3 regions of the Kitasatospora sp. NPDC001119 genome follow, and region 2 is predicted to be linked to each of the others. Evidence: riboswitches for the same ligand, from Rfam matches in the RefSeq annotation. Region 2 holds a riboswitch; each other region holds the start of a gene.

Region 1 (10,084 bases), on a different contig from region 2:
GGCACCCGACCGGGCCGCCACAATGGTCGCCATGCCGACCACCGAGGACGCCCCGCCCGCCGAGGAACCGCTCGCCGACGCGCCCGCCGAGGGCCCGCTCGCCGACCCGCCCACCGACGACCTGCTCACCGCCTGGACCGCCCTGCTGCACCGCTGCGGGGCCGCCGTCGACCCCGAGCCGTACGGCCGGGAGCTGCTGCGCCGCTGGTCGGAGCCGCAACGCCGCTACCACACCGCCGCGCACCTGCGCGCGGTGCTGGGCCTGGTCGACGAGCTGGCCGGGCACGCCGCCGACCCGGAGGCCGTCCGCCTCGCGGCCTGGTTCCACGACGCCGTCTACCGCCCCGACCGCACCGAGAACGAGGAGCGCAGCGCCGCCCTGGCCGTCCGCGCGCTGACCGCCGCCGGGCTGCCCGCCGAGCGGGTCGCCGAGGTCGAGCGCCTCGTGCTGCTCACCGTCGGCCACGACCCCGCCCCCGACGACCGTGACGGCGAGGTGCTCTGCGACGCGGACCTCGCCGTCCTCGGCGGCTCCCCCGGGGCGTACGCGGCGTACGCGGCCGCGGTCCGCGAGGAGTACGGCTTCGTCCCCGCGCCGGACTTCGCGGCCGGCCGGGCCGCCGTCCTGCGCCACCTGCTCGCTCTGCCGGACCTCTACCGCACCCCGGCCGCCCGCGAGCGCTTCACCGCGGCCGCCCGCGCCAACCTGACCTCGGAGCTCGACACCCTCTGAGGCCCGTCAGCCCCACCGCCCGCGCACCCGGTCCGCGGCGGCCACGCCCCCCGTCACGGCCAGGACCCGCCCGGCCACGGCCCACCACGCGTCGTGGCCGGCCCCCACCGCCTCCAGCACGGCCCACCACAGCCCGAGCCCGCAGCACCCGCCCGCCACACCCCACACCCAGCGCCTCATGCGCGCACCGTACCCACCCGCGCACCACCCCCGGAAGGCACCCCCGGCCCCGAGCCGGCCGGGCTAGGCGAGCTTCCCCACCGGCGCCACCACCGCGCCCTGCTTGCCGCACACCCAGTGCGGCTCCGGCCCCAGCTCGGGCTCCACGCTCAGCGCGTGCGGGTCCCCGTCGGCCGCGCACCCGGTGCACAGCGGCCAGCGCCCGTACGCCTCCAGCAGCGCGTCCTGGACGTCCTGGGCGACCAGCCCGAGCACGTACTCGGTGCCGTCCGGCCACTGCTCCAGCCACCAGCGGCGGTGCGTCACGGCCTGCTCCACCAGCGAGACGACGGCGGCGTCCGCCACGTCCCGCGCGGTGAGGTCGGCCAGGATCAGTGCCCGCGCGTTGTGCAGGGCGGTCTCGATGTCGTCGGAAGCCATCCGTCCATTCTCCGTCCACCGGCCCGAACGCCGAAACGCCCGGACGTCCGAACGCCCGGGCCCCGGAGCTTCCGGACGCCGAAACGCCGTGTGGGCGGCCCCCCGAAGGGAGCCGCCCACACGGACGAGGAACCAGCCGATCCGATCGGAGCGATCAGGATCAGAAGTCCATGTCACCGCCCGGCATGCCGCCGCCGGCGGCCGCGGCGGCCTTCTCCGGCTTGTCGGCGATGACGGCCTCGGTGGTGAGGAACAGCGCCGCGATGGAGGCGGCGTTCTGCAGCGCGGAGCGGGTCACCTTGGCCGGGTCGATGATGCCCTCGGCGATCAGGTCGACGTAGGTGTTGGTGGCCGCGTTCAGGCCGTGACCGGCGGGGAGGTTGCGCACCTTCTCCACCACGACGCCACCCTCCAGGCCGGCGTTGGTCGCGATCTGCTTGATCGGGGCCTCCAGCGCGACCTTGACGATGTTGGCACCGGTGGCCTCGTCGCCCTCCAGCTCCAGCTTGTCGAAGGCGACACCGGCCTGCAGCAGGGCGACGCCACCACCGGCGACGATGCCCTCCTCGACGGCGGCCTTGGCGTTGCGGACGGCGTCCTCGATGCGGTGCTTGCGCTCCTTGAGCTCCACCTCGGTGGCCGCGCCGGCCTTGATGACGGCCACGCCGCCGGCCAGCTTGGCGAGGCGCTCCTGGAGCTTCTCGCGGTCGTAGTCCGAGTCGCTGTTCTCGATCTCGGCGCGGATCTGGTTCACGCGGCCCGCGACCTGCTCGCTGTCGCCGCCACCGTCGACGATGGTGGTCTCGTCCTTGGTGATGACCACCTTGCGGGCGGTGCCCAGCAGGTCGATGCCGGCGTTCTCCAGCTTGAGGCCGACCTCCTCGGAGATCACGGTGCCACCGGTGAGGATGGCGATGTCGCCGAGCATGGCCTTGCGGCGGTCACCGAAGCCCGGGGCCTTGACGGCGACGGACTTGAAGGTGCCACGGATCTTGTTCACGACCAGGGTCGACAGGGCCTCGCCCTCGACGTCCTCGGCGATGATGACCAGCGGCTTGCCGCTCTGCATGACCTTCTCCAGCAGCGGGAGCAGGTCCTTGACCGAGCCGATCTTGGAGTTGGCGATGAGGATGTACGGGTCCTCGAACGTCGCCTCCATCCGCTCCAGGTCGGTGGCGAAGTAGGCGGAGATGTAGCCCTTGTCGAAGCGCATGCCCTCGGTGAGCTCGAGCTCCAGACCGAAGGTGTTGCTCTCCTCGACGGTGATGACGCCTTCCTTGCCGACCTTGTCCATGGCCTCGGCGATGAGCTCGCCGATCTGGGTGTCAGCGGCGGAGATGGAGGCGGTGGAGGCGATCTGCTCCTTGGTCTCCACGTCCTTGGCCTGGGCCAGCAGCTGGTCGGAGACGGCCGCGACGGCCTTCTCGATGCCGCGCTTCAGGGCCATCGGGTTGGCGCCGGCGGCGACGTTGCGCAGACCCTCGCGAACCAGGGCCTGGGCGAGCACGGTGGCGGTGGTGGTGCCGTCACCCGCGACGTCGTCCGTCTTCTTGGCGACCTCCTTGACGAGCTCCGCACCGATCTTCTCGTACGGGTCCTCGAGCTCGATCTCCTTGGCGATGGAGACACCGTCGTTGGTGATCGTGGGGGCGCCCCACTTCTTCTCCAGCACGACGTTGCGGCCCTTGGGGCCGAGCGTGACCTTCACGGCGTCGGCGAGCTGGTTCATGCCACGCTCAAGGCCGCGGCGAGCTTCCTCATCAAAGGCGATGATCTTGGCCATCTGAAGTGGTCCTCCGGGACACGGTCGACTGCTCGGACCAAGGGGTGCCCGCGACGGACGGCCCTGGTGTGCGGGGGTCCATTCCCCTACCGCTCCCGGGGGCCTCACCGACCCGGTCCGCTGTCACTCTCACGCTGTGAGTGCTAACGCCAATGATTAGCACTCCGGGTGGTCGAGTGCAAGCCCAATCGACGATCCGCGAGCCGTCGCCGGAGCCCCGGCGGAGCCGCGTCGGGGAACGCCGACGGGCCCGTACGACACGCGTCGCACGGGCCCGTCGAGAAGCGAGTGGTCACCAGCCGTAGGGCCGCGCCGAGCTCCTGGAGTCGGAAGGGGTCAGACCGCCGCGCGGACCATGTCCGCCTGCGGGCCCTTCTGTCCCTGGGAGATCTCGAACTCGACCCGCTGGCCCTCCTCGAGGGTGCGGTAGCCGTCCATCTGGATCGCGCTGTAGTGGACGAAGACGTCCGCACCACCGTCGACCGCGATGAAGCCGTAGCCCTTCTCCGCGTTGAACCACTTGACGGTGCCCTGAGCCATTCCGAACTCCCCTAGTGCTGTGCTGGCCCTTCACGTGCCCGCAGGTCGCGGGCCCGGATTGGTTGAAGGCCGGCCCGGGGAACCCCCCCTGGGCGCAGCCGTGCACGCCGCAACCATCCGCGCGGAACGCCGGGCGGCCTCCGGTGAGCGGGTGATTGCGTCGACCGCCGCTGAATGTATCCGGATCGACGCCCTCTGCAACAGGGCCAACCGCCGGTAATTCCGCCAAGGCGTCAAGGGACAGGACGGATCGAATCGGAATAATCTCGGCATTCCACGCCGGACATAGCGGACGAATTACTCAAATGCCCGCGCGAATTCTGACATCTGCCTGACATGTTTCACGGTCCGCCCCCGGCGGCCGGACGCCCCCGGGCCGAGCACTGCGGGGGCCGAAAGGGAAACCCTGTTCCCAGCCGAGCCACACTCTACTCCGACTCGACCCGGAAATATTCCCGCCGGAATGCGAGCGGTCGCCCGCGCATACGGAGAACGGATTTCCGTACGCGCGGGCGACCGCGGGTTCTGCTTTGTCGGCTCAGCAGCCGCCGGCCACCGCCGGGATGATCGAGACGCTGGCGCCGTCCTTGATCTCGGTCGCCAGACCCTCGGCGAAGCGCACGTCGTCGTCGTTCACGTAGACGTTCACGAAGCGGCGCAGCTTGCCCGTGTCGTCCAGGATGCGGGCCGCGATGCCCGCGTGGTTCTTCTCCAGGTCGGCGACGACCTCGGCCAGGGTGGCACCCTCGGCGGTCACCTCGGCGGCGCCGTCGGTGTAGGTGCGCAGGATGGTGGGGATGCGGACGGTGGCGCTCATGACTCTCCTAGCGGGGGCGGGGCCTATCGGGTGGTTCAGGCGGACACGAGGCCGGCGGCGCGGAACGAGTCCAGCGTCGGGCGGATGACGGCGGTCATCCCGGAATCGGAGACGGCGTCCAGGGTCTTCAGCCCGTCGCCGGTGTTGATCGCGACGGTCTCCTTGGCCGGGTCCAGCTGCCCGGTCTCGACCAGCTTCTTCAGCACGCCGACGGTCACCCCGCCCGCGGTCTCGGCGAAGATCCCCTCGGTCCGCGCCAGCAGCCGGATCGCCGCCACGACCTCGGCGTCCGTGACGTCCTCCACCGCGCCACCGGTACGGCGGGCGATGTCCAGCACGTACGGGCCGTCGGCCGGGTTGCCGATCGCCAGCGACTTGGCGATGGTGTCCGGCTTCACCGGCTTGATCACGTCCCGGCCGGCCTTGAACGCGGCCGACACCGGCGAGCAGCCCTCCGCCTGGGCGCCGAAGACCTTGTACGGCCGGTCCTCGACCAGGCCGAGCCTGATCAGCTCCTGGAGCCCCTTGTCGATCTTCGTCAGCTGCGAGCCCGAGGCGATCGGGATCACGATCTGCTCCGGCAGCCGCCAGCCGAGCTGCTCGCAGATCTCGTACGCCAGCGTCTTGGAGCCCTCGCCGTAGTACGGCCGCAGGTTCACGTTGACGAAGCCCCAGCCCTCGCCGGCCGGGTCGCCGATCAGCTCCGAGCAGAAGCGGTTCACGTCGTCGTAGTTGCCCTCGATGCCGACCAGCTCGCCGCCGTACACCCCGGCCATGACGACCTTGCCCTGCTCCAGGTCGTGCGGGATGAACACGCAGGACCGGAACCCGGCCCGGGCCGCCGCCGCACCCACCGCGCCGGCCAGGTTGCCGGTGGAGGAGCAGGACAGCGTGGTGTAGCCGAACGCCCGGGCCGCCTCGATCGCGCACGCGACCACCCGGTCCTTGAACGAGTGCGTCGGGTTCCCGGAGTCGTCCTTGACGTGCAGCTGGGCGGTGAAACCGAGCTCCCGGCCCAGGTTGTCCGCCTTCACCAGCGGGGTCCACCCCGGGTTCAGGTTCGGCTTGGACGCCACGTCGGCCGGCACCGGCAGCAGCGGCGCGTACCGCCAGATGGAGGCCGGACCGGCCTCGATCCGCTTGCGCAGCTCCTCGGCGCCCTCGCTGCCGAACTCGTAGGCGATCTCCAGCGGGCCGAAGCACTCCAGGCACGCGAAGCTGGGGCCGAGCGGGAAGCGGGTGCCGCACTCGCGACAGGACAGCGCGGCGGCCGGGCCGAGGTCGACGGAAACGGGTGCGGCAGTGTCGATAGCCATGATGGCGAGGCCTCTCTCCTCATCTTCCCCGTGGCGCGGTCGCGACACGGGACGGAATTGGCACCTGTCCCGCCGGGGCCTGTCGACAGACAGCCGCGCGAGAAGGTTGCCGGGACGTCAACGGGCCGTTCCCTCAGTCCCTCTGGATGAGCTTGTGAAATTGTGGTGGTGCTCAACGGAGACCCCGGCGTGCAAAGGTCCGACCGCTGTACGAAGACTGTATCCGAAGGCGTCAAACCTGAACGGGACCGTCCGCCAAGCGAGATGACCCGTCCCACCGACCTCGCCGAGGAGATCTCCGTGCCCGCCGAACCGACTCCCGCGCTCCTCCCGCAGGCGGCGTCCTGGCTGCGCCGCCGCTCCTGGAGCGCGGCCGACCGGCCGGTCCGCACCCTGCTCGACGCCAAGGAGCGCACCGGTCGCACGGTCAGCGTGGTCCTCCCCGCCCTGGACGAGGAGGCCACCGTCGGCGACATCGTCCGCACCATCCGCCGCGAGCTGATGGAACGCCTCCCGCTCGTCGACGAACTCGTCGTCGTCGACTCCGGCTCCACCGACGCCACCGCCGCCGTCGCCGCCGAGGCCGGCGCCCGGGTCGAGCACCGCGACGCCGTCCTGCCCCGGCTGCCCACCGTCCCCGGCAAGGGCGAGGTGCTCTGGCGCTCGCTGCTGGTCACCCACGGCGACATCGTCTGCTTCGTCGACGCCGACCTGCGCGAGTTCGACCCGGCCTTCGTCTCCGGCATCATCGGCCCGCTGCTCACCGACGAGTCCATCCAGCTGGTCAAGGCCATGTACGACCGCCCGCTGGAGTCGGAGGGCGCCGTCCTGCCAGCCGGCGGCGGCCGGGTCACCGAACTCGTCGCCCGCCCCCTGCTCAACCTCCACTGGCCGGAACTCGCCGGTTTCGTCCAGCCGCTCGGCGGCGAGTACGCGGCCCGCCGCTCACTGCTCGAACGGCTGCCCTTCCCCACCGGCTACGGCGTCGAACTCGGCCTGCTGGTCGACGCCCTGGAGCTGGCCGGCCTGGACGCCCTCGCCCAGGTGGACGTCGGCGTCCGGCACCACCGCCACCAGGACGGCCAGGCCCTCGGCCGGATGGCCGCCACCATCTACCGGACCGCCCTGGAACGCCTCGACCGCACCCACCGCCTCAAGGCCTCCGCCGACCTCGTCCACCCCCACCTCACCCAGTTCACCCGCGACCCGGAAACCCGCGCCTTCACCGCCCACACCCACCCGGTGACCGCCCTCGAACGCCCCCCGATCCACACCCTCCCCGAGTACGCCGCCCGCCATTAGGGCCTCTCTTTCGGATCATGCCAGGCGCGCGACGTGATCCGAAAGAGAGGCCCTGGGCCCTCTCTTCGACGGGCCGCACGGGTTTGCCACGCCGACCCCACGGCAACATGCCAACCATGGGCGATCTCACGACCAACCGTTCGAGCGTGACCGGCACCGCCCCCGTCCTGGTGGCGTCCAACCGGGGACCGGTGTCCTTCAGCACCGCCGACGACGGCACGCTGACCCTGCGCCGCGGCGGCGGCGGCCTGGTCTCCGGCCTCTCCGCCATCGACGACCCGAACGCCGTCTGGGTCTGCGCCGCCCTCGACGACTCCGACCGCAGGGCCGCCGCCGAGGCACCCCACGGCCGCCTCGACCTGGCCGGCCACGAGGTCGGCGGCCAGGCCGTACGGATGCTGGACATCGACCCGCTGACCTTCGCCCGCGCCTACAACGGCGTCGCCAACTCCACCCTCTGGTTCGTCCACCACCTGCTCTACGCGACCCCCACCGCCCCCTCCTTCGACGCCGCCTTCCGCACCGAGTGGGCCGCCTACCGGGCCTACAACGAGGCCTTCGCCGAAGCCCTCGCCGCCGAGGCCGCCCCGAACGCCGCCGTCCTCGTCCAGGACTACCACCTCTCCCTGGTCCCGGCCCTGCTCCGCGAAGCCCGCCCCGACCTGCGGATCGGCCACTTCTCGCACACCCCCTGGGCCCCGCCCGAGTACTACCGGATGCTGCCCGACGACGTCGCCCGGGCCGTCCTCACCGGCATCCTCGGCGCCGACCGGGCCGGCTTCCTGACCCAGCGCTGGGCCCGCGCCTTCGCCGCCTGCTGCGAGGACCTCCTCGGCGCGACCGTCGACCACGACGCGCTCACCGTCACCGTCGACGGCCGCACCACGCGCCTCGGCGTCCACGCCCTCGGCGCCGACGCCGACTTCCTGCGCGAGCGCGCCCACCGCCCCGACGTCGACGAACGCCTCGCCGCCCTCCGCGCGGCCGTCGGCGACCGCCGCACCATCGTCCGGGTCGACCGCACCGAGCTGAGCAAGAACATCGTCCGCGGCCTCCAGGCCTACCGGCACCTGCTCCGCACCCGCCCCGAGTGGCACGACCGGGTGGTGCACATCGCCTTCGCCTACCCGTCCCGCACCGACCTCGCCGAGTACCGCGCCTACACGGCCGCCGTCCAGCGGCTGGCCGAGGAGATCGACGCCGAGTTCGCCACCCCCGCCTGGCGGCCCCTGATCCTCCACGTCGACGACGACTTCCCGCGCTCCCTCGCCGCCTACCGGCTGGCCGACGTCGCCCTGGTCAACCCCATCCGCGACGGCATGAACCTGGTCGCCAAGGAGGTCCCGGTGGTCTCCGACCACGGCTGCGCCCTCGTCCTCTCCCGCGAGGCCGGCGCCCACGCCGAACTCAAGGACGACGCCCTCACCGTCAACCCCTACGACGTCATCGCCACCGCCGAGGCCCTCCACGCCGGCCTCACCATGAGCCCGGAGGAGCGCGCCGACCGCACCAAGCGCCTGGCGGCGGCGGCCACCGCGCTCCCCCCGCAGCAGTGGTTCCTGGACCAGCTCAACGCGCTGTGAGCGCGTCCGCCAAGGCCCCCAACAGCTCCACCACGCCCTCCGGCCCGGCGACCACCAGGTCCGCCCGGTCGGCCAGCTCCCGCACCGGCGCGTCCCCCACCGCACCGGCGCAGACCAGCACCCCGGCCACGCCCTCGCCGCGCAGCTCCTCCACCGCGGCGAAGGCCGCCACGTCCCCCAGGTCGTCCCCCGCGTAGAGCACCGACCGCGCCCCCCGCTCGCGCAGGAACCCGGTCAGCGCCGCCCCCTTGTCCACCCCCGGCGGCCGCAGCTCCAGCACCAGCCGCCCGGGCTCCACCACCAGCCCGTGCCCGGCCGCCAGCTCCCCCACCGGCGCCCGCAGCAGCTCCAACGCCTCCTCCGGCGCCGCCGTCCGCCGGGTGTGCACGGCCACCGACCGCCCCTTGTCCTCCACCCACGTCCCCTCGGGCGCCCCCACCCGCTCCAGCACCCCCGGCAGCACCGCCCGCACCCGCGCCACCCCCGGATGCACCTCCGGCGCCGAGAGCTCCCCGCCCTCCCACCGCTCGGCCCCGTAGTGCCCCAGCACCACCACCCCCGGCAGGTCCGCGAACCCCCCGTACTCCACCGCCACCCCGGCCGGCCGCCCCGTCACCACCACGACGCCCCCCACCACCGGCGCCAGCCGCCGCAACACCCCCACCACCCCCGGATGCGCCCGCGCCCGCCCCGGATCCGCCACGATCGGCGCCAGCGTCCCGTCGAAGTCCAACCCGATCACGGCATCCCCGGGCGCGCCCAGCACCGCCCGCACCCCGTCCCGCCCAACCCCGGTCCCCGGCACGAACATCTCTTCAAAGCCCATACCGAAGCCCTACCCCGGAGCCCCCCACTCCGCACCCCGGCCTCCCCGGAGCCCCCCACCTCCCCCACCAGGGCCACCTCCCCCACCCCCACCCACCCGCCCCTCCCCTCTAGCGAGAGGGACGCGCTGCGGGAGGGGGTGGCGCAGGGGGTGGCCGCGGAGAGGGGCGTGACGGGTGATTTTCAGACTGCCAACGGTCTGAACGCCCCACCTCCAGGGTTGGCAGTCTGAAAATCATCCAGCCCCCGGAGCGACCACCCCCGGAGCCGCCCCCGGCCCCCCCACCCTCCCGAGAGCCCGAACCCCCCCACCCGTCAACGGGCCCCCCGCCGAGCCTCCCGCACCCGCCGCAGCCGGTTCACCAGCACCGGCGCGTGCGCCAGCGCCTCCTCCTGGTCCAGCAGCGCGTTCAGCACCTGGTAGTACCGCGTCGGGGAGAGCCCCAGCTCCTCCCGGATCGTCCGCTCCTTGGCCCCCGCCGTCCGCCACTGCCGCCCCTCCAGCGCCAGCACCGCCCGGTCCCGCTCGCTCAGCTCGCCCACCGCCGACACCTCCGTCCACCGCTACGGAGTGTCATTCTCGCG
Region 2 (10,084 bases):
CGTGGCCGCGTAGCCGCTGGCCGGCGGCAGGCTGCCGAGGTCGACCCGGTCGCTGCCGCGCGAGGCGCGGTCGTCCTGCGCCTGCTGGGCCCGCAGCGCCGCGCGGTCGGCGGAGCTCAGCGAGTTCAGCAGGTCCTGGGCGGCCTTCAGCTTGGTGTTGACGTCCGACTTGGCCTGGTTCAGGTCCTTGGTGGTGGTGTCCAGCGAGGCGAGGACGGCGGCCGCCTCGGTCTTCTCCTGGTCCAGCCGGCGCTGCTGGTCCAGCAGCCCCTTGAGCGCCTCGGCCTGACTGGTGCTGGCCTGCTGGACGGTGGAGGCCTTGTCCAGGTAGCCGGACGGGTCCGAGGAGAGCATCAGCTGGACGGACGGGTCGATGCCGCCGCTGCGGTACTGCTCGCCCGCCACCTCGGCGAGGCCGCCCTGGAGCTGGGTCATCTGCTCCTGGCCGCGGGCCACCTGGTCCTGCAGCTGGTCGGCCTGCTTCCGCAGCTGGTCGGCCCGCTCCTTGGCGCCGTTGTACTTCTCGGCCGCCTGCTCCTGCTCCTCCTGGAGCTGGTCGATCTGCGCCTTGACGTCCGTCTTGTTCGGCTGCGGCGCGGCGTGCGCGGCCACCTGGGCGGAGAGGGCGACCGCGGTCGCAGCGGCCGCGGTGAGCACGGAGATCCGTGCGCGGCTCGGCTGCTTGGGACGGCGGTGGGAGGCCAAGGGACCGGCTCCTTCTTCCAACGGGCTCACCTGATGGGATGAGATTCCGGAAAATAGGTTTGACGCCAGACCCTAGTGAAGATCTATCCGTTTTGCCACTCCCCCGAAGGCGTGAACTCCGGTCCCCACACTGACTTCACCGGACTCGCACAATGCTCCGAAACAGGACCTGACCAGGCATCATGCGAACCTCCCCGGGTTCAGGGCCGGGCCAGCCGGTTCAGCAGCAGCACCGACGCCACGGGGCGCGCGCCCGCCTTCCGCACGCCCTCCGCGACCTCCCGGTCGGTGGACACCACCACCACCGGACGGCCCTGCGGCTCGGCCCGCACCAGACGGCGGATCAGCTCATCGGCCGTCTCCCCGGTCCGACTGAACCGCACCCGGACCCCGCGCGGTGGCGCCATGATCACCGGGACGTCCAGGTCCTGCCCGTCGAACACGCAGGTGACCTCCGCCTGGGTCCGCTGGGCCAGCATCGCCAGCCCGCCCAGCAGCCGGATCCGCTGCTGCTCCAGCGGCAGCGTCGGATAGCCGGTCTTGGTCACGTTGTAGCCGTCCACCACCAGGTGCACCTGGGGGATCGCCAGCAGCTGGTCCAGCAGCGCCGGATCGTCCTCGGCCAGCCCGCGCCGGGCCACGTCGTGCGGCGAGGCCGCCCCCGGCACCACCGCCTCCACCAGGTCCGCCGGGCGGATCTGGGCGACCGGCAGCGCCAGCTCCCGCTGGAGCCCCTGGGCCGACTGCAGCACGGTGTCCAGCAGCAGCCGCAGCCGCATGTCCTCCACGCTGCGCCCCTCACGGGCCGAACGGCGGCCCTGCTCGGCCGCGTTCTCCAGCTCCAGGACCCGGTGCCGGAGCCGGCGCGCCTCGCTCTCGGCCGCGCCGCGCTCGGCCGCGGCCTGCGCCTTCAGCGCGTCCAGCTCGCCGGCCACCCGGCGGGTCTCGGCCTGCGCCCGGCGGGTGTCGCTCTCCAGCGACCGCACCCTCTTGCGCAGCGACTCGGCCTCCCTGCGGACGCCGTCGGACTCGGCCCGCTGCCGGTCCGCGTCCGCCCGCGCGGAGGCCCGCACCTCGGCCAGCTCGGCCTGCAGCTTCTCCACCAGCCGGACCGCCTCCGCGGCCGCGTCCTCGGCACCGGCCCGCTCGGCCTCCTCGCCGGCCTCGGCCACCAGTCGGCTCCAGCCCGTCGAACGCACCAGGTAGGCGGCGGCCGCGACGTCCATCGGATCGGCCGCGCTCGGGACGGTGCCCGACTCCAGCGCCTTCACCAGGTCCGGCTGCCCGAGACGCAGCCGCTCCGCTATCCGCACCCGGAAGGCCGGCTCCGCCTCCAGCGCCGCCGCCAGCGCGGTGGCCGCGTACTTGGCCCGCCGCGCCGGGGTGAACTTGACGTACTGACGCAGGCTCTGCGGGAGCTCGGCCGGCGGCACCCCGCCGAGCGCGTCCGAGGCCAGGCCGACCACCCGACGGCGCACGCCCTCGGGCAGCGGCCGGTCGAGCTTCTCGACGGCGCGCTCCGCCGCGGACCCGGAGGCGCCGTCCGCCGTCCCGGCAGCCTCGGCCGGGGCCTCGGCCGCAGCGGGCTGAAGCCCCTGGGCTGCGCCGGGCTCCTTCGCTGCGTCCACCACGTCCTCGGCTCCGATCCTGGTCCAGCGGGGCACGGCCGCGGCCGCCCCCGTCGGCACGCTCCGTGCGTCCTGTTCTGTATTGTCCCGTGCGGCGCGGGTGGGTGCGCCGCGCACCCACCCCGCCGCCGCGGCGGGGATCAGCCCTGGTCGGCGGGGGCCTGCGTCTCCTCGGCGCCCGGACGGGCCACCAGCTCGACCTGGTCCACCGCGTTGCACCAGCGGCAGCGCACCGACTCGACGGTCTCGCTCAGCACCTCGGTCTCCTCGACCTTGGACTCGCCGGCCAGGTCGAAGTGCAGGAACTCGGTCACCCGCGCGGTGCGGGTCACGTCGAAGCGGGTGAGGTTGCCGCACAGGGTGCAGCGCCAGCGCGTCTCGGCGGTCAGAGCGGGGACGGTCATCGGGGGTCCTCTCGGGTGGTCCCTGGGTGGGGCAGGCGCTCCCCCCGGAGCCCCGGCGTCGGCGGCGGGAGGCGGGAATGCCCGCCCCAAGCCTATTGCCTGGGGCAACCGTCGCGACCACCGGTTGCCTGAACACCCGGGCTAGTCCACCTGCCGTAAACCGCCGTGTCACCTGCGGCGCCCGGAGGGATGCTTGGCCGCATGGCGCTCGCGGTCCCCGACCACACCGCCGCCCGGGGCGGCCGCCCGGCGGCGACCGCCCCCGTGGTCAGCTACGCCCTGATCGCCCTCAACACCCTGGTCTTCCTGCTCGGCCCGGCCGCGGGGCTCAACCCGCTGTACGGCACGGGCCAGGCCCGGGTCTGCGCGGAGCAGCGGTACGAGCAGCGCTGGGGCGCCGTCCCGGCCGAGGTGCTGGCCGGACGGCCGCTGACCGCCGAACAGCTCGCCGAGGCCCCCGACCCGGTCCCCGGCTGCCCGGCCGCCCCGACCCCGGGCAAGCGCCCGGCGCTGTCCGTCCTCACCGGGCTCTTCCTGCACGCCGGCTGGCTGCACCTGCTCGGGAACCTGCTCTTCCTCCAGGTCTTCGGCCCCACCGTCGAACGCCGGCTGGGCCGGGCCCGGTACGCCGTCTTCTACCTGGCCGCCGGCAGCCTGACCACGTACGGCTTCGCGCTCGCCGAGGCGCACTCGCCGAACTCCACCCGGGTGCTCATCGGGGCCTCCGGGGCGATCGCCGCCGCCCTCGGCGCCTACCTGCGCCTCCACCCCCGGGCCCGGGTGACCACCCTCGTCCCGCTGCTGTTCTTCCTGCCGCTGCGCTTCCCGGCCTGGCTGGTGCTCGGCCTCTGGTTCGTCCTGCAGTGGTGGTCGGTGCACGCGGCCGGCCCCGGGGTGGCGTACCTGGTCCACGTGATCGGCTTCTCGGCCGGGTTCCTCTACGCCTGCACCGTGGTCCGCCACCCCCCGCGACGACCGGGCTGACGCCCGATACGCTGGCGGCACCCCACAAAGGAGCCCGAACTGTGATCACCGCCATCGTCCTGATCAAGACCAGTGTCGACCGCATCCCGGAGATCGCCGAATCCATCGCCGCCATCGACGGCGTGAGCGAGGTCTACTCGGTGACGGGGGGCTACAACCTGGTGGCGATGGTGCGGGTGCGCCGGCACGACGACCTGGCCGAGGTCATCCCGGGCCGGCTCAACAAGGTCCCGGGCGTGGCCCACACCGAGACCCAGATCGCCTTCCGCACCTACTCCCAGCACGACCTGGAGGCCGCCTTCGCCCTCGGCCTGGACGAGTAGCGGTCAGCCCTCGGCGCGCCGGCCCCGCTCGACCTGCACGGTGGCGACGCAGCGCCCGCCCTCGTTGCGGTAGTTCCACGCCGCGCCCTCCGTGACCAGCTCCCGGACGGCGGTCAGGAAGCGGTCGACGTGCTCGTCCGGCGTCCCGGCGCCGAAGCTCACCCGGATCGCGTTCAGGCTGCGCTCGCCCGGCAGCGACGGCTCGGGCGCACCACACTCGGACGGTGCCTCGTCCTCGTCGCCCAGCAGCGTGCGCACCAGCGGGTGGGCGCAGAACAGGCCGTCGCGCACCCCGATGCCGTACTCGGCGGACAGCGCGGCGGAGAAGTGCGAGCTGTTCCAGTCCCGGACGACGAAGGACAGCACGCCCACCCGGGCGGAGCCCTCGCCGAACAGGTTCAGCACCTTGACCTGCGGGATCTCGGCCAGCCCGGCCGTCAGCCGGGCGATCAGCTGCTGCTCGCGGGCCTCCAGCCCGTCGAAGCCGGCCTCGGTCAGCGCCCGGCAGGCCGAGGCGATCGCGTAGGCGCCGATGACGTTCGGCGAGCCGGCCTCGTGCCGGGCCGGGCCGGTGTGCCACTGCACGGCCACCGAGCCGTCGGCCTCCCGGGCCACCGTCCGGGTCGCCCCGCCGCCGGCCAGGTACGGCTCGGCCGCGTCCAGCCAGTCCGCCCGGCCGGCCAGCACCCCGGCGCCGAACGGCGCGTAGATCTTGTGGCCGGAGAAGGCGATCCAGTCGACGTCCAGCTCGCGCACCGAGACCCGGTGGTGCGGCGCCAGCTGGGCGGCGTCCAGCACCACCCGGGCGCCGTGCCGGTGCGCGGTCGCGGTCAGCTCGGCGACCGGCCACAGCTCACCGGTCACGTTGGAGGCGCCGGTGACGCAGAGCAGCTTGGGGCCCTCGGGCGCCTCGGCGAGCGCGGCGTCCAGCGCGGCCACCGCCTCGGCCCGCGAGCGCGGCGCCCGCAGGTAGGTGACGTCCAGTCCGGCGTGCGCCCAGGGCAGCAGCGAGGCGTGGTGCTCGGTCTCGAAGGCGAACACCCGGGTGCCGGCCGGGACGGCGGAGGCCAGCAGGTTGAGCGAGTCGGTGGTGGCCCTGGTGAAGACCACCTGGTCTCCCTCGCGCAGGTCGAGGAACTCGCCGACGGTGCGGCGGCTCTGCTCGAACAGGTCGGTGGACAGCTGGGAGAGGTACCCGGCCCCGCGGTGGACGCTGCCGTAGTACGGCGCGTAGGCGGCGACGTCGTCCCACACCCGCTGGAGCGCCGGCGAGCTCGCCGCGTAGTCGAGCGCCGCGTAGCCGACCTTCTCACCGCTGGCGAGCGGGACCTGGACGTCGGCGCCGAGGACGGCGAGCGGGGTGCGGATTTCGGTGGCCAGAGACATGGGGATGCACTCCTTCTGGGGCAAGGGACCCCGGGAGTGCTAGTCGTCGGGCGTCCGCGCTTGTCGCACGGACGGCTTGCCGTGACGACCCGGTCCTCACCCAGGGCACCCCGCCACGGACGGAGGGTTGCCGGACAGCCAGCTGGGGCTTCGCGCTGTCACTCATGACCTGGCGAAGACTCTAGGCCGGGTCCACCGGGTGGTCAAACGGGCATCCAGCATCCGGACAGCACGGGAGCCCGCACCGGCGTACCGGCACGGGCTCCCCAACTACCGCCTCAGGCCCGGCTGGTGGCCTCCGACCAGCGCCGCAGCAGGTCCTGCGCGGCACCGGAGTCGATCGCCTTCGCGGCCCGCTCCATGCCGGCCGCCAGCTGCTCGGTGAGCGGCGCGTCGCCCAGCTCCAGCGCGACCAGCGCCGCCGCCGTGTTCAGCAGGACGGCGTCCCGCACCGGCCCGTGCTCGCCGGCCAGCAGCCGCCGCGCGACCTCGGCGTTGTACGAGGCGTCCGCCCCGCGCAGCGCCTCGATGCCGACCAGCTCGATGCCCACGTCCCGCGGGTCGAAGGTGGACTCGGTGACGACCCCGTCGCGCACCAGCCAGACCTGCGAGGTCGTGGTGATGGTCAGCTCGTCCAGCCCGTCGTCGCCGCGGAAGACCAGCGCGGTGGCGCCCCGCCGGGCCAGCACCCCGGCGATCAGCCCGGACAGCCGGGTGTCGAAGCAGCCGATGGCGTGCGCGGTGACCTTGGCCGGGTTGGTCAGCGGACCGAGGATGTTGAAGGCGGTCGGCACCCCGAGGTCGCGCCGCGCGGTGGCGGCGTGCCGCATCGAGGGGTGGAACTTCGCCGCGAAGCAGAAGGTCAGCCCGACCTCCTCGGCCACCTCGGCGACCCGCCGGGGGGAGAGGTCCAGCGCCACCCCGAGCTTCTCCAGCACGTCCGAGGAGCCGCTGGTCGAGGAGGCCGACCGGTTGCCGTGCTTGACCACCTTGGCGCCGGCGGCCGCCGCGACGATCGCCGACATGGTGGAGATGTTGACGGTCTTCGCCCGGTCCCCGCCGGTGCCGACGATGTCCACCGCCGGGCCGGGGATCTCCAGCGGCTCGGCGTGCGCGTACATCGCGTCGACCAGGCCGGCGATCTCCTCGACCGACTCGCCCTTGGCCCGCAGCGCGATCATGAACCCGGCCACCTGGACGGGGGACGCCTCGCCGCTCATGATCCGGTCCATCGCCCACGCGGTGGACGAGCGGTCGAGGTCCTCCCCCTGCAACAGTGCCGCCAGGAGGTCCGGCCAGGTGCGGACCACCTGCGCGGGGTCGCTACCGCCGTTCGCAGGGTTCACGTTCACCATGGCTGACTCCAGCTGTTGTCGGTTCCCCGCTCCGGGGACGTCCGTACGGATGGAGCCAGCCTATCGAGCGGAGCGCCCGCTTCTACCCCTGTCTTTCCTACTCCTGGCGCGGATTTCAGCGGACGGCCGGAGTCCGCTTCGCCAGCCGGTCCCGCAGCAGGGTGGCGACCGCCCCGGCCAGCGCCACCGGCTCCACCGGACGGGAGATCGCGGCGTCGGCCCGGCTCCAGGCGGCCAGCCAGGAGTCCTGCGGCCGGCCGATCAGCACCAGGACCGGCGGGCAGCCGTAGATCTCGTCCTTGAGCTGGCGCCCGAGGCCCAGCCCGCCGGCCGGAACGGCCTCGCCGTCCAGCACGCAGAGGTCCACTCCCCCCTTCTCCAGTGCCTTGAGCACCGCGGGGGTGGTCGCGCACTCCAGGTAGGACAGTTCCGGAAGGTCCTCGGCAGGGCGGCGGCCGAGCGCCGTCAGCACCTGCTCGCGGGTGTTGCGGTCGTCGCTGTAGACGAGGACGGTGAGCGTCTCATCGGTCGTGTACGCCATGGGCCCTGCTCCCTCAAGTGTGATCCGGACCACGTTCGCCTGATCCGGATGCTACTCCCGATCACCCTCCGCCGAGTCCCCCTCGCGCACGTTCCTCCCCAAGCCGCCGCGCCCCGGACTCACCCGCCTGGAGGACGGCCCGTCACCCGACCCCGCCCGGTCCACCCGTACGGCTCACCCGGGCGCCTTCCCCCCTACCTCCCTCGGCTACTCCGACCGTGCACCGGCGCGCCGGGCAACGGGGTCCAGGCTCCTCCGAGGAACCATCAGAAAAGGGACACGCCGCTGCTCACCCCCCGTACGGACACCCCGTCGCCCCCCAAGCGGGCATACCGCACGCACCGGACACTCCGAGGGACACCCCCCGACGTGAAGACGGAATAAGGGACCGACATAATGTCCGTCGTGGCGACAGCAACAGCAGTAGAAACCGGGCACGCGCACGGATCGGTCAACCGGCCGAACATGGTCAGCGTCGGAACGATCGTCTGGCTCAGTTCCGAGTTGATGTTCTTCGCGGCCCTCTTCGCGATGTACTTCACGCTCCGCTCCGTCAAGGGGCCGGAGTTCTGGACCGAGAAGGCCCACGCCCTCAACGTGCCCTTCTCCTCGGTCAACACCACGATCCTGGTGCTCTCCTCGCTGACCTGTCAGCTCGGCGTGTTCGCCGCCGAGCGCGGAGACGTGAAGAAGCTCCGGGCGTGGTTCATCCTCACGTTCGCCATGGGCGCGGTCTTCATCGGCGGCCAGGTCTTCGAGTACACCGAGCTGGTCAAGAAGGACGGCCTGTCGCTGTCCTCCGACCCGTACGGCACGGTGTTCTACCTGACCACCGGCTTCCACGGGCTGCACGTGACGGGTGGTCTGATCGCCTTCCTGCTGGTCCTGGGACGGACGTACGCAGCCAAGCGCTTCACGCACGAGCAGGCCACCGCCGCGATCGTCGTGTCGTACTACTGGCACTTCGTCGACGTCGTGTGGATCGGCCTGTTCGCGACCATCTACCTGATCAAGTAACCAGCTGATCAGGTCGCTGGCCACCGGCTGCGGCCCCCGCCCTCACCGGCGACGGGCCGCTTCTGCCGGTGCCGACGCTCCCACCGACCGACCGCGCGCGCAGCCCTAGACAGGCAGCCTCGTGCCGGCCAGACCGGCCGCCGGGTGCACCCACCAGTCGACCAGATCCTGACACCGGGGTTATTCCGTGAAAAAGCTCTCCGCACGACGGCGCCACCCATTGGCGGCGCTGGTCGTCCTACTTCTCGCCCTGGCGGCAACCGGGGGGCTGTACGCCGCGTTCGCGCCCGCCGACAAGGCGCAGGCCGACGTCGCCGCGCAGTCGCTCGCGATCGATGAGGGCAAGAAGCTCTTCGCCGTGGGCTGCTCCTCCTGCCACGGCCTGAACGGCCAGGGCAGCAGTGACGGTCCGAGCCTGGTCGGCGTCGGCTCCGCCGCTGTCGACTTCCAGGTCGGCACCGGCCGCATGCCGGCCCAGCAGCCCGGCGCCCAGGTCCCGCGCAAGAAGAACATCTACTCGCAGGCGGAGATCGACCAGCTCGCCGCCTTCGTCGCCTCCCTCGGTCCCGGCCCGGTGACCCCGACGGAGGAGCAGTTCACCTCGACCAACCCCGAGGACGTCTCCAAGGGTGGCGAGCTGTTCCGCACCAACTGCGCCCAGTGCCACAACTTCGCCGGCCAGGGTGGTGCCCTGACCAAGGGCAAGTACGCCCCCTCGCTGGAGGGCGTGGACGCCAAGCACATCTACGAGGCCATGCAGACCGGCCCGCAGAACATGCCGTCGTTCCCGGACACCACCATGCCCGAGGAGCAGAAGAAGCAGATCGTGGCCTTCGTCCGCCACACCACCAACGATGAGCCCAACCCCGGCGGTCTCACCCTGGGCAGCCTCGGTCCGGTGACCGAGGGTCTGTTCGGCTGGATCTTCGGCCTCGGCACGCTCATCGCGGTCGCGATCTGGGTCGCCGCCCACACCACCAAGGCCAAGAAGTCATGAGCCACGACATGTCAGAAGAGAAGCTCCCGGAGCCGCACGGCTCCGCCGGCGAGGTGGCCGACCACGGCAGCCCGTTCGCCGACCCGGGCCTGCCGGCCCACGAGCCCCGTCGCACCGACATCGACGAGAAGGCCGCGTCGCGTGCCGAGCGCCAGGTCTCGCTGATGTTCGTGGTCTCGATGCTCGCCACCGTCGGGTTCATCGCCTCGTACGTGGCCATCGACCCGGACAAGATCGTCTACATCTTCCCGCTCGGTCACGTCAGCGCGCTGAACTTCGCGCTCGGCCTGACCCTGGGCGTCGCGCTGTTCATGATCGGCGCGGGTGCGGTCCACTGGGCCCGCACGCTGATGTCGGACGTCGAGCTGCCCGCCGAGCGTCACCCGATCGAGGCCTCCGACGAGGTCCGCAACGACGTCATCGAGCAGTTCAAGACCGGTGCCGCCGAGTCCGGCTTCGGCCGCCGCAAGATGATCCGCAACACCCTGATCGGCTCCATGGCGCTGGTCCCGCTCTCCGGCGTGGTCCTGCTCCGTGACCTTGGCCCGCTTCCCGAGAAGAAGCTCAAGGAGACCGGTTGGAAGGAGGCGACCGAGACCAAGCCGCTGCAGCTCATCAACATGAACACCATGCAGCCGATGAAGCCCGAGGACATCATCGTCGGCTCGCTCACGTTCGCCATGCCGGAGGGCCTGTCCACGCACAGCGAGGACTTCCAGCAGCGGATCGCCAAGGACGCCCTGA
Region 3 (10,084 bases), on a different contig from region 2:
CGGGGCGGCGGCCGACGCCGGGGTGGCGACGGTGGTGAGCGGCGGCGGCGCGACGCCGACGCCCACCCCGACGCCCACCCCGACCGGTGGCACCGGCGACTGGAACAGCACCGGTTCCTGAGCACACCGGTTCCTGAACACATCGGCTCCTGAGCACACCGGTTCCTGCGCACCAGTTCCTGAACGCACCGGAACCGCCAGCAGGATCGATTCCTCAGCAGCCCGAGGAGAGCCGGTCGGCGGCCCGCCGGACCGCCCGGCCCGACGGGGTCGACGGATCCGGACCCTCGGCCCGGGGCAGCAGCCCCGCCACCTCCGCCGCCTCCGGCAGCCCCAGCCGGACGAAGATCCGGTGCGCCTCCCGCAGCCGCCCGTACGCCTCGGCCTCCCGCCCGAGGTCGGCCAGCGTCCGGCCCAGCACCAGCAGCGCGTGGCCCTGGTCCCGCTCGGCACCCAGCTCCTCGCACAGCTCCAGCGCCTGCCCGGCGTGCTCCAGCGCCTCCTCCGTCCGGCCGAGCGAGCGCAGACTGTCCGCCATCCGGTAGCGGGCGTGCCCGGCCCGGGCCCGCAGACCGGACGCCGAGGCCACCGCCAGGCACTCGCCGAACCAGGTGACCGCCTCCTCGTGCCGCCCCAGCCCGTGCAGCGCCAGCCCCAGCACGTACAGCGTGTACGCCCGGCCCGGATCGTCGTTCCGGGTCCGCAGCTCGGCCAGCGCCTCGTGGCAGATCGGCACCGCCTCGGCGGCCCGCCCGCTGCGCACCCGGGCCAGCGCCGCGTTCACCGTCGTCACCAGCGCCCCGGAGCGGTGGCCGAGTTCGCGGGCCAGCAGCAGCGCCTCGTCGTAGTGCCCGACGGCCTCGTCGTAGCGGCTGAGGAACTGGCAGACCAGGCCGAGGTCGTTCAGCGCCTGGCGCAGGATCACCGTGTCGCCCGCCGCGCGGGAGGCGGCCACCGCCAGCCGGGAGGCCTCCTCCGCCTCCTCCAGCCGGGTGGCGGCCAGGGCGACGTTGCCGCGCAGGAAGTGCGCCCGACCAGCTGCCCGGTGGTCGGCGCGGTGGACCGCGGCGGCGGCCAGGGCCTCCGCGGTGGTGGCCAGCTGGCGGCTGGGCGGGGCGAGGACGAACGGCGTGAGCGCGATCAGCAGGTCGATCGCGGCGCGCAGCGGGTCCGTGGTCGGTCCGTCGGCGGAGTCCGGTGTCGGGGCCGGTGTCGGGCCGTCGGAAGGCTCGCCGCTCTGGCCGTCGGTGTCGTCCGCGACGCTCCAGCCCGCCACCTGCGCGGCCAGCGCGATCGCCCCGGAACCCTCCGCCTCGGCCCAGGCCCGCGCCCCGTCCGGGCCGTCCAGCGGGACGCCCGCGCTACGGGCCGGCCCGAGCGCGCCGGCCGCCGGATCCCCGGGGACGGCGTGCTGGAAGGCCGAGCACGCGGTGGCCAGCAGGTGGTCCAGCATCCGGTCGCGGGCCGCCACGGCCGCGCCGGGATCGTCCGGACGGCGTCGGGCGAACGCGCGCAGCAGGTCGTGGAAGCGGTAGCGGCCGGGGAAGGGCGACTCCATCATCGCCACGTCCACCAGGGCCTCCAGCAGGTCCTCGGCGTCGTACTCGTCCAGGTCCAGCAGGGCGGCCGCGGCCTGCAGCCCGAGGTCAGGCCCGTCCACCGAGGCGGCCAGCCGGAACGCCCGGGCCTGGGCGGGCGTCAACTGGCGGTAGCTCAGTTCGAAGGCCGCCGCCACCTCCAGGTCGCCGATCCGCAGCTCGTCGATCCGCCGCCGCTCGACCGCCAGCCGGCGGCCCAGCGTCTGCACCGTCCAGCTCGGCCGGGCCGCCAGCCGGGCCGCCACGATCCGGACCGCGAGCGGGAGGTGGCCGCAGACGAGCAGCAGCTCCCGGGCGGCCTGCGCCTCGGCGGCCAGCCGCTCGGCGCCGATGGTGCGGCCCAGCAGTTCGAGCGCCTCCTCGGGTTCGAAGACGCCGAGGTCGGCCTGGACGGTCGCGGGCAGGCCGGACAGCCGGGTCCGGCTGGTGGTGAGCACGGCGCAGCCGACCGCACCCGGTAGCAACGGTCTGATCTGTGCGGTGTCGTGGACGTTGTCGAGCACCAGCAGCAGCCGCCGGCCGTCCACCGCCGAGCGGAACAGCGCCGAGCGGGCGTCCAGCCCCTCCGGCACCGCGTCGGCCGGCACGCCGAGCGCCACCAGGAAGCCGCTGAGCACCGCCTCCGGATCGGCCGGGGTGGCGTCGGCGCCCCGCAGGTCGACGTAGAGCTGCCCGTCCGGGTAGGCCTCGCGCACCCGGTGGGCGACGTGCAGGGCCAGCGCGGTCTTGCCGACCCCGCCCATGCCGACCACGGTCGCGATCACCAGCGCCTGCTGGCCCGGTGCGCCGGGGTTTCTGTCGGGCGCCCCTCCGTGCGCCCCGCCGAGAGCCTTGCCCAGCCGTTCGACCAGGACCGATCGGCCGGTGAAGTCGGCCGCGTCGGGCGGAAGTTGGGCCGGTCTGGGGGTCGGTGTGCTGCTCCCGGCCGGGGCGGTGTTCCCGGTCGGTGCGGTGGCGGGAGCGTTCGGCGCCGCCGGTCCGGCGGGCGGGTCCGGTGCCTCGGCCCCGGGAGCGGCCGGCTCCGCCGGACCGGCGGCGGCCGGGCCCGGGACGAGCGCGACGGGGACGAGCGCGACGGAGGGTGCCGGGGCGGCGAGCGACGGGTCCCCTTCCAGGATCCGCTGGTGCAGCAGGTCCAGCTCCGCCCCGGGCGCCACCCCCAGTTCGGCCAGGAACAGCTGACGCGCGCCCCGGAACACGGCCAGCGCGTCCGCCTGCCGCCCGGCCTGGTACAGCGCCCGCATCAGCAGCCCGTACGCCCGCTCGTGCAGCGGGTGCTCGGTGGTCAGCGAGGTCAGCTCCGGGATGCACCGGGAGTAGCGCCCCAGCGCCAGGTCCAGGGCGATCCGCTCCTCCAGCAGGGTCAGCCGCAGCTCCTGGAGCCGCTGGCGCTGCCGCTGCGCGAACGGCCCGGGGATGCCGGCCAGCGGCTCGCCCTGCCACAGCTCCAGGGCCTGGTTCAGCAGGTCGCGTGCCTGCTGCGGCTCCCCGGCGGCCGCCGTGCGCTCGGCCTGCGCCGCCAGCTCCTCCGCCTGCGCCGCGTCCACCGCGTGCTTGGGCAGCACCAGCCGGTAGCCGTCCCCGACCGAGGTCAGCACGGTCGGCGCGTCCGGCGCCTCGCCGTGCAGGACCTTGCGCCACCGCCAGGCGTAGGTGCGCACCGTCGTCATCGCGGTGCCCGGCGGCTCCTCGCCCCACAGGGCGTCGATCAGGTCGGTGGCGCTCGCGCCGTGGCCGGGTCGGAGCAGCAGCACCGCCAGCATCGCCTGCTGCTGGGGGCTGCCCACCTTCAGCACGGTCGCGCCGCGCTGCGCCCGCATCAAGCCCAGCACCGAGAACCGGAAATCATCCATTCCTGCACCTGCCCGCTTCATGTGCTCGCCCCCGCCCGCACGTGCCACCCCCGAATTGGTGAGTCCCTATCAACCCACGGGACCTGGCGGGATGTCGAGAGATCGTCGACCCGGTGGTGATCCGGTGTTGATCGGCCGTCGCCACAATCGGTGATGTGGCGCCCGCAGTCGGCCCGGCCCCTCACCGCCGGACCCGCCACGTCCCCGGTCGCCCGGCCGCCGACCGGCGACCCCCACGGCTCTCGGAGGCGGACGCCCATGAACACGGACCGGAACAGCGACCTGAGCACCGGCCGGAAAGCGGATCCGAACGCGGAACCGAGTACGGCGTCGAGCACGGACCTGAGCACCGACTGGGCCACGGACCGGCAGGGCGGCCTGGACACCGACCTGCTCCACCGGCTGCTCGACGTCGACCCGGCCTGCGGACCCGTCGAACTGCTCCACCGCGCCCGGGGCGAGCGCCACCTCCCGTACCTGGTGCTCGCCGCGCTCGCCCGGGAGGACGTCCGGATGGGCGCGCACGCCCGGGACGAGCTGCGGCGCGCCCGCGACCGGGTCGAGTGTTACGCCCGGGTCGCCCGCGACCTCGCCGACGCCACCGGGGTCCGCCCGATCCGCGACCTGCCGCTGGCCGGCTACTACCCGCCCGACCTGCCCCGGCCGCTGGCCGAGCTCAGCCTCGTCAGCCCCACCGAGGCCTCGCTCTGGCAGGCCGTCAACCGGCTGGTCACCGACCACCCGGTGGAGTCCGTGGAGGTCACCCTGCTCGGCGAGCGCCCCCGGCACACCGCCGTCACCCTGCGCTGGCCGGCCGGGGACCCGCTGCTCGACCCGTGGTACCAGGTGCGGGTCGCGACCGCCGCGCTCCCCGGCGACCTCGCCACCGTCCCGGTCCGCCCCTACCTGGCCGCCGACGACCACGTCGAATGCCTGATCGCCCTCGCCGAGGAAGGGCTCGGGCGCACCTTCCTCGCGGGCGACGTGATCGACGTGGCCCGGCTCGCCGGGCAGCCCTTCGAGCCCGTCGAGACCGCCGCGGTGGTCGCCGCCTACCGGCTCGCCCCGGAGGCCGCCGCCCTCCTCGACCTCGCCGCCGAGCACGTGCCGCTCGGCGCCCTGCGGGACGTCCGCACCGTCCTGGAGGCCGAGGTCGCCCCCGAACTCCGCCGCCGGACCTCTGCCGGCACCCCGCCGTGCCACGGCACCTCGCCGCGCCACGGCACGCTGCTGCGCCGCACCGTCATCCGGCACCAGTGGGACGAGGCGCTGCTGCTCCCGGCCGGCGACGCCACCCTGCTGCTCACCCCGGTCGCCGACTACCTGCTCGGCCCCGAGGGCACCCGGCCGACGGACCGCGAGCGCACCGCCGCCCTCGCCGCCCTGCACGCCTGGGACGCGACCCTCCCCGGCAGCCCGGACGGGGCCCCGTGCACCGGCCTGTCGGGGCCGCGCCACCGCTGAGCCGGCCCCGCGGGGCGTGGCCGAGGGCGGGTCGAGGGCGGGGGGACTTGCCGACCCGCCCCGGATGTCTTGTATCGTTCCTGGCGAATCATCCAGAGGGGTGGAGGGACCGGCCCTACGAAGCCCCGGCAACTCCCCGTTCGACCCGGCGTCCGAAGTACGCGCCGTGTTGGCGGGGGCAGTGCCAACTCCGGCCTGTCGCCACTGTGGCGCGGGAAAGATGAGGAGACACGGTGCTCTCTGTGCTGTCCTTCGCCCGGGCGCTTCCCGCCCCGGTCCTTTCGCGTACCCGTCTCGTGCCCGGCGCAGGCAATCGGCCGACTTCTCCGGCCTGTCCTCGCTGACCACACCCCCCGGCTCCCCGCCAGGAGCCGCCGTGAGCAGCGCGGACCCGCTGCTTCCGGGCCTTGAGACTGGAGTACCCATCCCATGGAGAACACGAGCGGCGTCGGCGTGCTCGACAAGGTCACCTCGATCCTCGGCACCTTGGAGGCCGGGCCCGCCACCCTGGGCGGCCTCGTCGCCGCCACCGGCATGGCGCGGCCCACCGCCCACCGGCTGGCCGTCGCACTCGAACACCACCGCCTGGTCAGCCGGGACGTCCAGGGCCGGTTCATGCTCGGCCCCCGCCTCGGCGAGCTCTCGGCGGCCGCCGGCGAGGACCGGCTGCTGGCCGCGGCCGGCTCGGTCCTCGCCCAGCTGCGGGACGCCACCGGCGAGAGCGCCCAGCTCTACCGGCGGCAGGGCGAGGTCCGGATCTGCGTGGCCGCCGCCGAGCGGCTCACCGGCCTGCGCGACACCGTTCCGGTGGGCGTCACCCTCCCCATGAAGGTCGGCTCCGCCGCCCAGATCCTGCTCGCCTGGGAGGAGCCCGAGCGCCTCCACCGCGGCCTGCAGGGGGCCCGCTTCACCGCCACCGCGCTGAGCGGCGTGCGGCGCCGCGGCTGGGCCCAGTCGGTCGGCGAGCGCGAGGTCGGGGTCGCCTCCGTGGCCGCGCCCGTCCGCGGCCAGTCCAACCGGGTGGTGGCCGCCGTCACGGTCTCCGGGCCGATCGAACGGCTCAGCCGCCACCCCGGCGCCCAGCTCTCCCAGGCCGTCGTCGAGGCGGCCCACCGGCTCACCGAGGCCCTGCGGCAGCCCTGACGGGGGTTCCGAGGCTCTCGGATTCCGAGGTTCCGGGGTTCCCTGGTTACGGGTTCCGAACCTCGGGTTCCGAACCTCGGGTTCCGAGACTCCGGGCTCCGGGGCGCACCTCCGCGCGCCCCGGGGCCCGGTTGCGGCCCGTACCGGTCCCGGGTCCGGCTTGGCTCGGGCCCGGCTCAGGCCTGGTGCCGACCGGCTCAGGCCCGGTGCGGCAGGCCGGTGAGGCTGGGGCGGGGGATCCGGCTGATCACCGCGCCGATCAGTGTGCCGATCGACACCCCGAAGACCGCCGAGACGGCCGCCAGCAGCGACTGCGCCCCGTTGCCGACCTCGATCTGCGCGGTGTTCAGCAGACCGAAGGAGCCCGGCACGACGATCCAGAACGCCGGGAGGTAGAGCACCTGCCAGAGCGGACCGCCCGGCAGCCAGTGCACCAGGGTGGCCGCGACCGCGGCGGCCACGGCGCCGGCCAGGCCGCCGATCGCCGCGCCGTGCACCGACCCCACCGCCACCTGGGCGGTGACACTCACCGCGATCACCGCGACGATCCACGGGATGGCCGAGGGCGGGGTGTGGACGTTGACCACCACCCCGGCCACCGCGATCGCCAGCCCCAGCGCGATCACCCACCAGCTCGGCTTGGCCACCTGCACGTTGGCCAGCGCGGTGGACGGCATGCCGATCGCGGTCGCGGCCGCGGCCACCCCGGCGAGGAACAGCGTCAGCTGCACGGCGCCGGAGACCAGCCGAGCGGTGCCCGCGTTGGCGGCGCCGGCGGCGATCTCGGACAGCCCGGTGACCAGCAGCCCGCCCGGCAGCAGGATCGCCAGGGTGGCCACGATCGTCCGCAGCGGCCCGTCCAGCAGCGAGGCCCGCGCGAGTGCCAGGACCAGCAGCGCGACCAGGAAGCCGGCCGTGACGGGCAGCAGCGGCCGCAGGTGCGGCCGCCGCCGGGCGAGCACGGTCAGGCCCACCACGATCAGCGAGCCGAGCCCGGCGGCCAGCACGTTCGCCGCCACCGGCTGCAGGAAGATGCACACCCCGACCCCGACCGGCAGCGCCCCGAAGTCCGCCACCCACGCGGGCCAGCGGGCGGGCGCCCGCCGGATCCGGTCCAGCTCGGCGCGCGCCCGGGGCCCGTCGAGTTCGCCCGCCCGCAGCCGGTGCACCAGGTCGAGGACGTCGGCCGTCTGCTCGAACCGCAGGGTGCCGCCGAGCGGCTGGAACCTGGTGGCGCCGTCCGGGTGCAGGGCCACGAACAGCCCGTTGGTCAGCGCGGCGACCTGGACCTCAGGGGCGCCCAACGCCCGCCCCAGTCCGCGGAGTTCGTCCTCGACCTCATGGACGGGCAGGCCGCCGCCTAGCAGGGCTTCGCCCAGGTCGAGCAGGAGACGGCAGAGCGGGTCGGGCGGGGCGTCGGTGTCCCGGACCGATGGAGACTTGCTAGGCATGGCAGGTATCGTCCCACCCTGCCCGATTCGGTCTGAATCTGCCCCGGTCTGTTCGCTTCCCGAGCGCCTGCTGCTCCCGGGGCCGCCGGGGTCCGGGTGACCGCTACGGGCGGACGGTGAGGACCAGCTTGCCCGTGACCCGGCCGGTCTCGCCCTCGGCGTGGGCCTTCGCGGCCTCCGCGAGCGGGTAGGTGGCGGAGACGTGCGGGCGCAGCTGCCCGGCTTCGACGAGAGCGGCGATCGCGGCCATGCCCGCCCGGTCGTGCTCGACCAGCAGGGCCTTCGCCGTCACGCCCAGCTCGGCGGCGCGCTCGGCCACCTCGTCGATCCCCTGGGGCAGGATCGACACCAGGACGCCGCCGGGCCGGAGGGTCTCCAGGGAGCGCAGCCGGTCGTCGCCGCCGAGCGGGTCGAGGACCACGTCGATGTCGCGGGCCTCCGCCACGAAGTCGGCCGTCCGGTAGTCGATGACCTCGTCCGCGCCCAGGCCCCGGACGAAGTCGTGCTTGGCGGCGGACGCCGTGCCGATGACGTACGCGCCGCGCGCCTTGGCGATCTGCACGGCGACGTGCCCGACGCCGCCGGCCGCCGCGTGCACCAGGACCCGCTGCCCCGGCCGCAGCCCCGCCGTGTCGACGAGCGCCTGCCAGGCGGTGAGCGCCACCAGCGGAAGCGCGCCGGCCTCGACGTGGCTCAGTACGGGGGGCTTGGGCACGAAGGCCCGGGCGGGGCCGGCGACGTACTCGGCGTGCGCGCCGGCGCCGTACGGGTAGGGCAGCATGCCGAACACCTCGTCGCCCGGGGTGAAGAGCGAGACGCCGACGCCGACCGCCTCGACGGTGCCGGAGACGTCCCAGCCGAGCGTGAACGGGGGCTGCCCGAGGAAGTAGCCGCGGTCGCGGTGCTTCCAGTCGGTGGGGTTGACCCCGGCGGCGTGGACGGCGACGAGGACCTGGCCGACGCCGGGCGCGGGCCGCTCGACCTCGGCCTCGTGGAGGACGTCCGGGGTGCCGAGGGCGGTCTGGGTGATGGCCCGCATCGTGTTCGTGCTCGTGGGGTTCGTGCTCGTGGAGTTCGTGGTCATGGATCCAGCCTGCGGCCGTGCCCCTGACCAGCGAAATGGCAAGATTGCCAAAGACCGATAGGATCGTGCCATGCCTGCGATGGAACCCCGTGGTCCTCTCGGTTCTGGCGGCCCCGGCGCCCGGCCGCCGCACCGCGTCGTCGTCCTCGCCCTCGACGGCGTCTACCCCTTCGAGCTGGGCATCCCCAACCGGGTCTTCCCCGGGGTGCCGGGCGCGTACGAGGTGGTGACGTGCGCGGCGACGGAGGACCGAACGGTCGCGACCAGCGCCGACTTCACCATCACCGTCGGGCACGGGCCCGAGGCCCTGGAGAGCGCCGACACCGTCGTCATCCCGCCGTACGCCCTGCACCGCGCCACCGCCGACCTGCCGGAGCCCGAGCGCGCGGCCCTCGCCCGGATCCGCCCCGGCACCCGCATCGTCTCCATCTGCACCGGCGCGTTCGCGCTGGCCGCCGCCGGCCTCCTCGACGGACGCCCCGCCACCACCCACTGGGCCCTGGCACCGGCCTTCCGCCGGATGTACCCCCGGGTTGCCCTGGACGCCGACGTGCTCTTCGTCGACGACGGCGACATCCTCACCTCGGCGGGCGCCGCCTCCGGCCTCGACGTCTGCCTCCACCTGGTGCGCTCCGACCACGGCAGCGCCGTCGCCAACCAGGTCGCCCGCCAGTGCGTGGTCCCGCCCTGGCGCGAGGGCGGCCAGGCCCAGTACATCGAGCAGCCGGTGCCCTCGGAAGGCGCCAACGGCACCGCCGCCACCCAGGCCTGGGCCCTCCAACACCTCGACCGCCCGCTCGCCCTCCGCGAGCTGGCCGCCCACGCCCGGATGAGCCCGCGCACCTTCGCCCGCCGCTTCCAGGACGAGACCGGCACCAGCCCGGGCCGCTGGCTGATCCAGCAACGCCTCCACCGCGCCCGCCACCTGCTGGAGACCAGCGACCTCCCCGTCGACCGCATCGCCACCGAGATCGGCTTCGCCACCGGCGCCTCCCTCCGCCAGCACCTCCACGCCGCGATCGGCGTCTCCCCCCAGACCTACCGCACCACCTTCCGCGGCCACCCCGGCCCCCCGACCCCGGCCTGACCACCGCCCGACGTAGGAAGTCGGCCCCGCGACTCTGCTGGCGAAGTATGTGGTCTGGGTCAGGCTGCCGTTGCGGCGCCGTGTTGGGTGCAGAGTGTGGACGCGGGTGGGGCGGCGGTCTGGCCTGGTCGTGGTGGTGTCGAAGTGGGTGCCGAGTCGGCGGATGTTGATCGCGATGCCGATGAGGACGTTCTGCAGGTGGGTCTTGGCGGGGCCCCGGTAACGGGATCGTCGCAGGCCGGGGCCTCGGACCGCTTGTGAGACCGTTGCTTCGATGCCGGCGCGGGCCCGGTAGGTCTCGCGCCATTGAGGGGTGTCCTGTTCGGTCTGCATCCGCGTGCGCGCCGTGTGGACGGGTTCGGGGTGGATCTGCAGGCTTCGGCCACGGGTGACGGACGGAGTGC

What was found. A riboswitch is a leader RNA that binds a small molecule or an ion and turns the genes downstream of it on or off. The one in region 2 is predicted to bind S-adenosylmethionine.
Region 1: another riboswitch for S-adenosylmethionine. It lies ahead of thrC (threonine synthase); the one in region 2 lies ahead of ACWDD9_RS08650 (aminotransferase class V-fold PLP-dependent enzyme).
Region 3: another riboswitch for S-adenosylmethionine. It lies ahead of ACWDD9_RS25650 (IclR family transcriptional regulator); the one in region 2 lies ahead of ACWDD9_RS08650 (aminotransferase class V-fold PLP-dependent enzyme).

The regions. Positions count from the first base shown of each region.
Region 1 covers NZ_JBSFKI010000022.1:3,239-13,322, reverse strand. Annotated here, with positions in the region: gene ACWDD9_RS25750 (HD domain-containing protein) at 23-733, shown strand; gene ACWDD9_RS25745 (hypothetical protein) at 740-913, opposite strand; gene ACWDD9_RS25740 (hypothetical protein) at 977-1,333, opposite strand; gene groL (chaperonin GroEL) at 1,494-3,116, opposite strand; gene ACWDD9_RS25730 (cold-shock protein) at 3,453-3,656, opposite strand; gene ACWDD9_RS25725 (MoaD/ThiS family protein) at 4,195-4,473, opposite strand; gene thrC (threonine synthase) at 4,509-5,789, opposite strand; SAM riboswitch class I at 5,806-5,942, opposite strand; gene ACWDD9_RS25715 (glucosyl-3-phosphoglycerate synthase) at 6,054-7,091, shown strand; gene ACWDD9_RS25710 (alpha,alpha-trehalose-phosphate synthase (UDP-forming)) at 7,208-8,674, shown strand; gene otsB (trehalose-phosphatase) at 8,661-9,485, opposite strand; gene ACWDD9_RS25700 (DUF3263 domain-containing protein) at 9,815-10,042, opposite strand.
Region 2 covers NZ_JBSFKI010000005.1:274,151-284,234, forward strand. Annotated here, with positions in the region: gene ACWDD9_RS08625 (C40 family peptidase) at 1-705, opposite strand, end outside; gene ACWDD9_RS08630 (NYN domain-containing protein) at 906-2,333, opposite strand; gene ACWDD9_RS08635 (hypothetical protein) at 2,474-2,737, opposite strand; gene ACWDD9_RS08640 (rhomboid family intramembrane serine protease) at 2,939-3,721, shown strand; gene ACWDD9_RS08645 (Lrp/AsnC family transcriptional regulator) at 3,763-4,044, shown strand; gene ACWDD9_RS08650 (aminotransferase class V-fold PLP-dependent enzyme) at 4,048-5,430, opposite strand; SAM riboswitch class IV at 5,482-5,600, opposite strand; gene trpD (anthranilate phosphoribosyltransferase) at 5,709-6,785, opposite strand; gene ACWDD9_RS08660 (response regulator) at 6,901-7,326, opposite strand; gene ctaE (aa3-type cytochrome oxidase subunit III) at 7,723-8,343, shown strand; gene qcrC (cytochrome bc1 complex diheme cytochrome c subunit) at 8,531-9,340, shown strand; gene qcrA (cytochrome bc1 complex Rieske iron-sulfur subunit) at 9,349-10,084, shown strand, end outside.
Region 3 covers NZ_JBSFKI010000021.1:170,319-180,402, forward strand. Annotated here, with positions in the region: gene ACWDD9_RS25635 (hypothetical protein) at 1-121, shown strand, start outside; gene ACWDD9_RS25640 (AfsR/SARP family transcriptional regulator) at 215-3,451, opposite strand; gene ACWDD9_RS25645 (hypothetical protein) at 3,710-4,915, shown strand; SAM riboswitch class I at 5,001-5,142, shown strand; gene ACWDD9_RS25650 (IclR family transcriptional regulator) at 5,345-6,058, shown strand; gene ACWDD9_RS25655 (threonine/serine exporter family protein) at 6,256-7,509, opposite strand; gene ACWDD9_RS25660 (NADP-dependent oxidoreductase) at 7,613-8,593, opposite strand; gene ACWDD9_RS25665 (GlxA family transcriptional regulator) at 8,673-9,680, shown strand; partial or broken gene ACWDD9_RS25670 (transposase) at 9,894-10,084, opposite strand, start outside.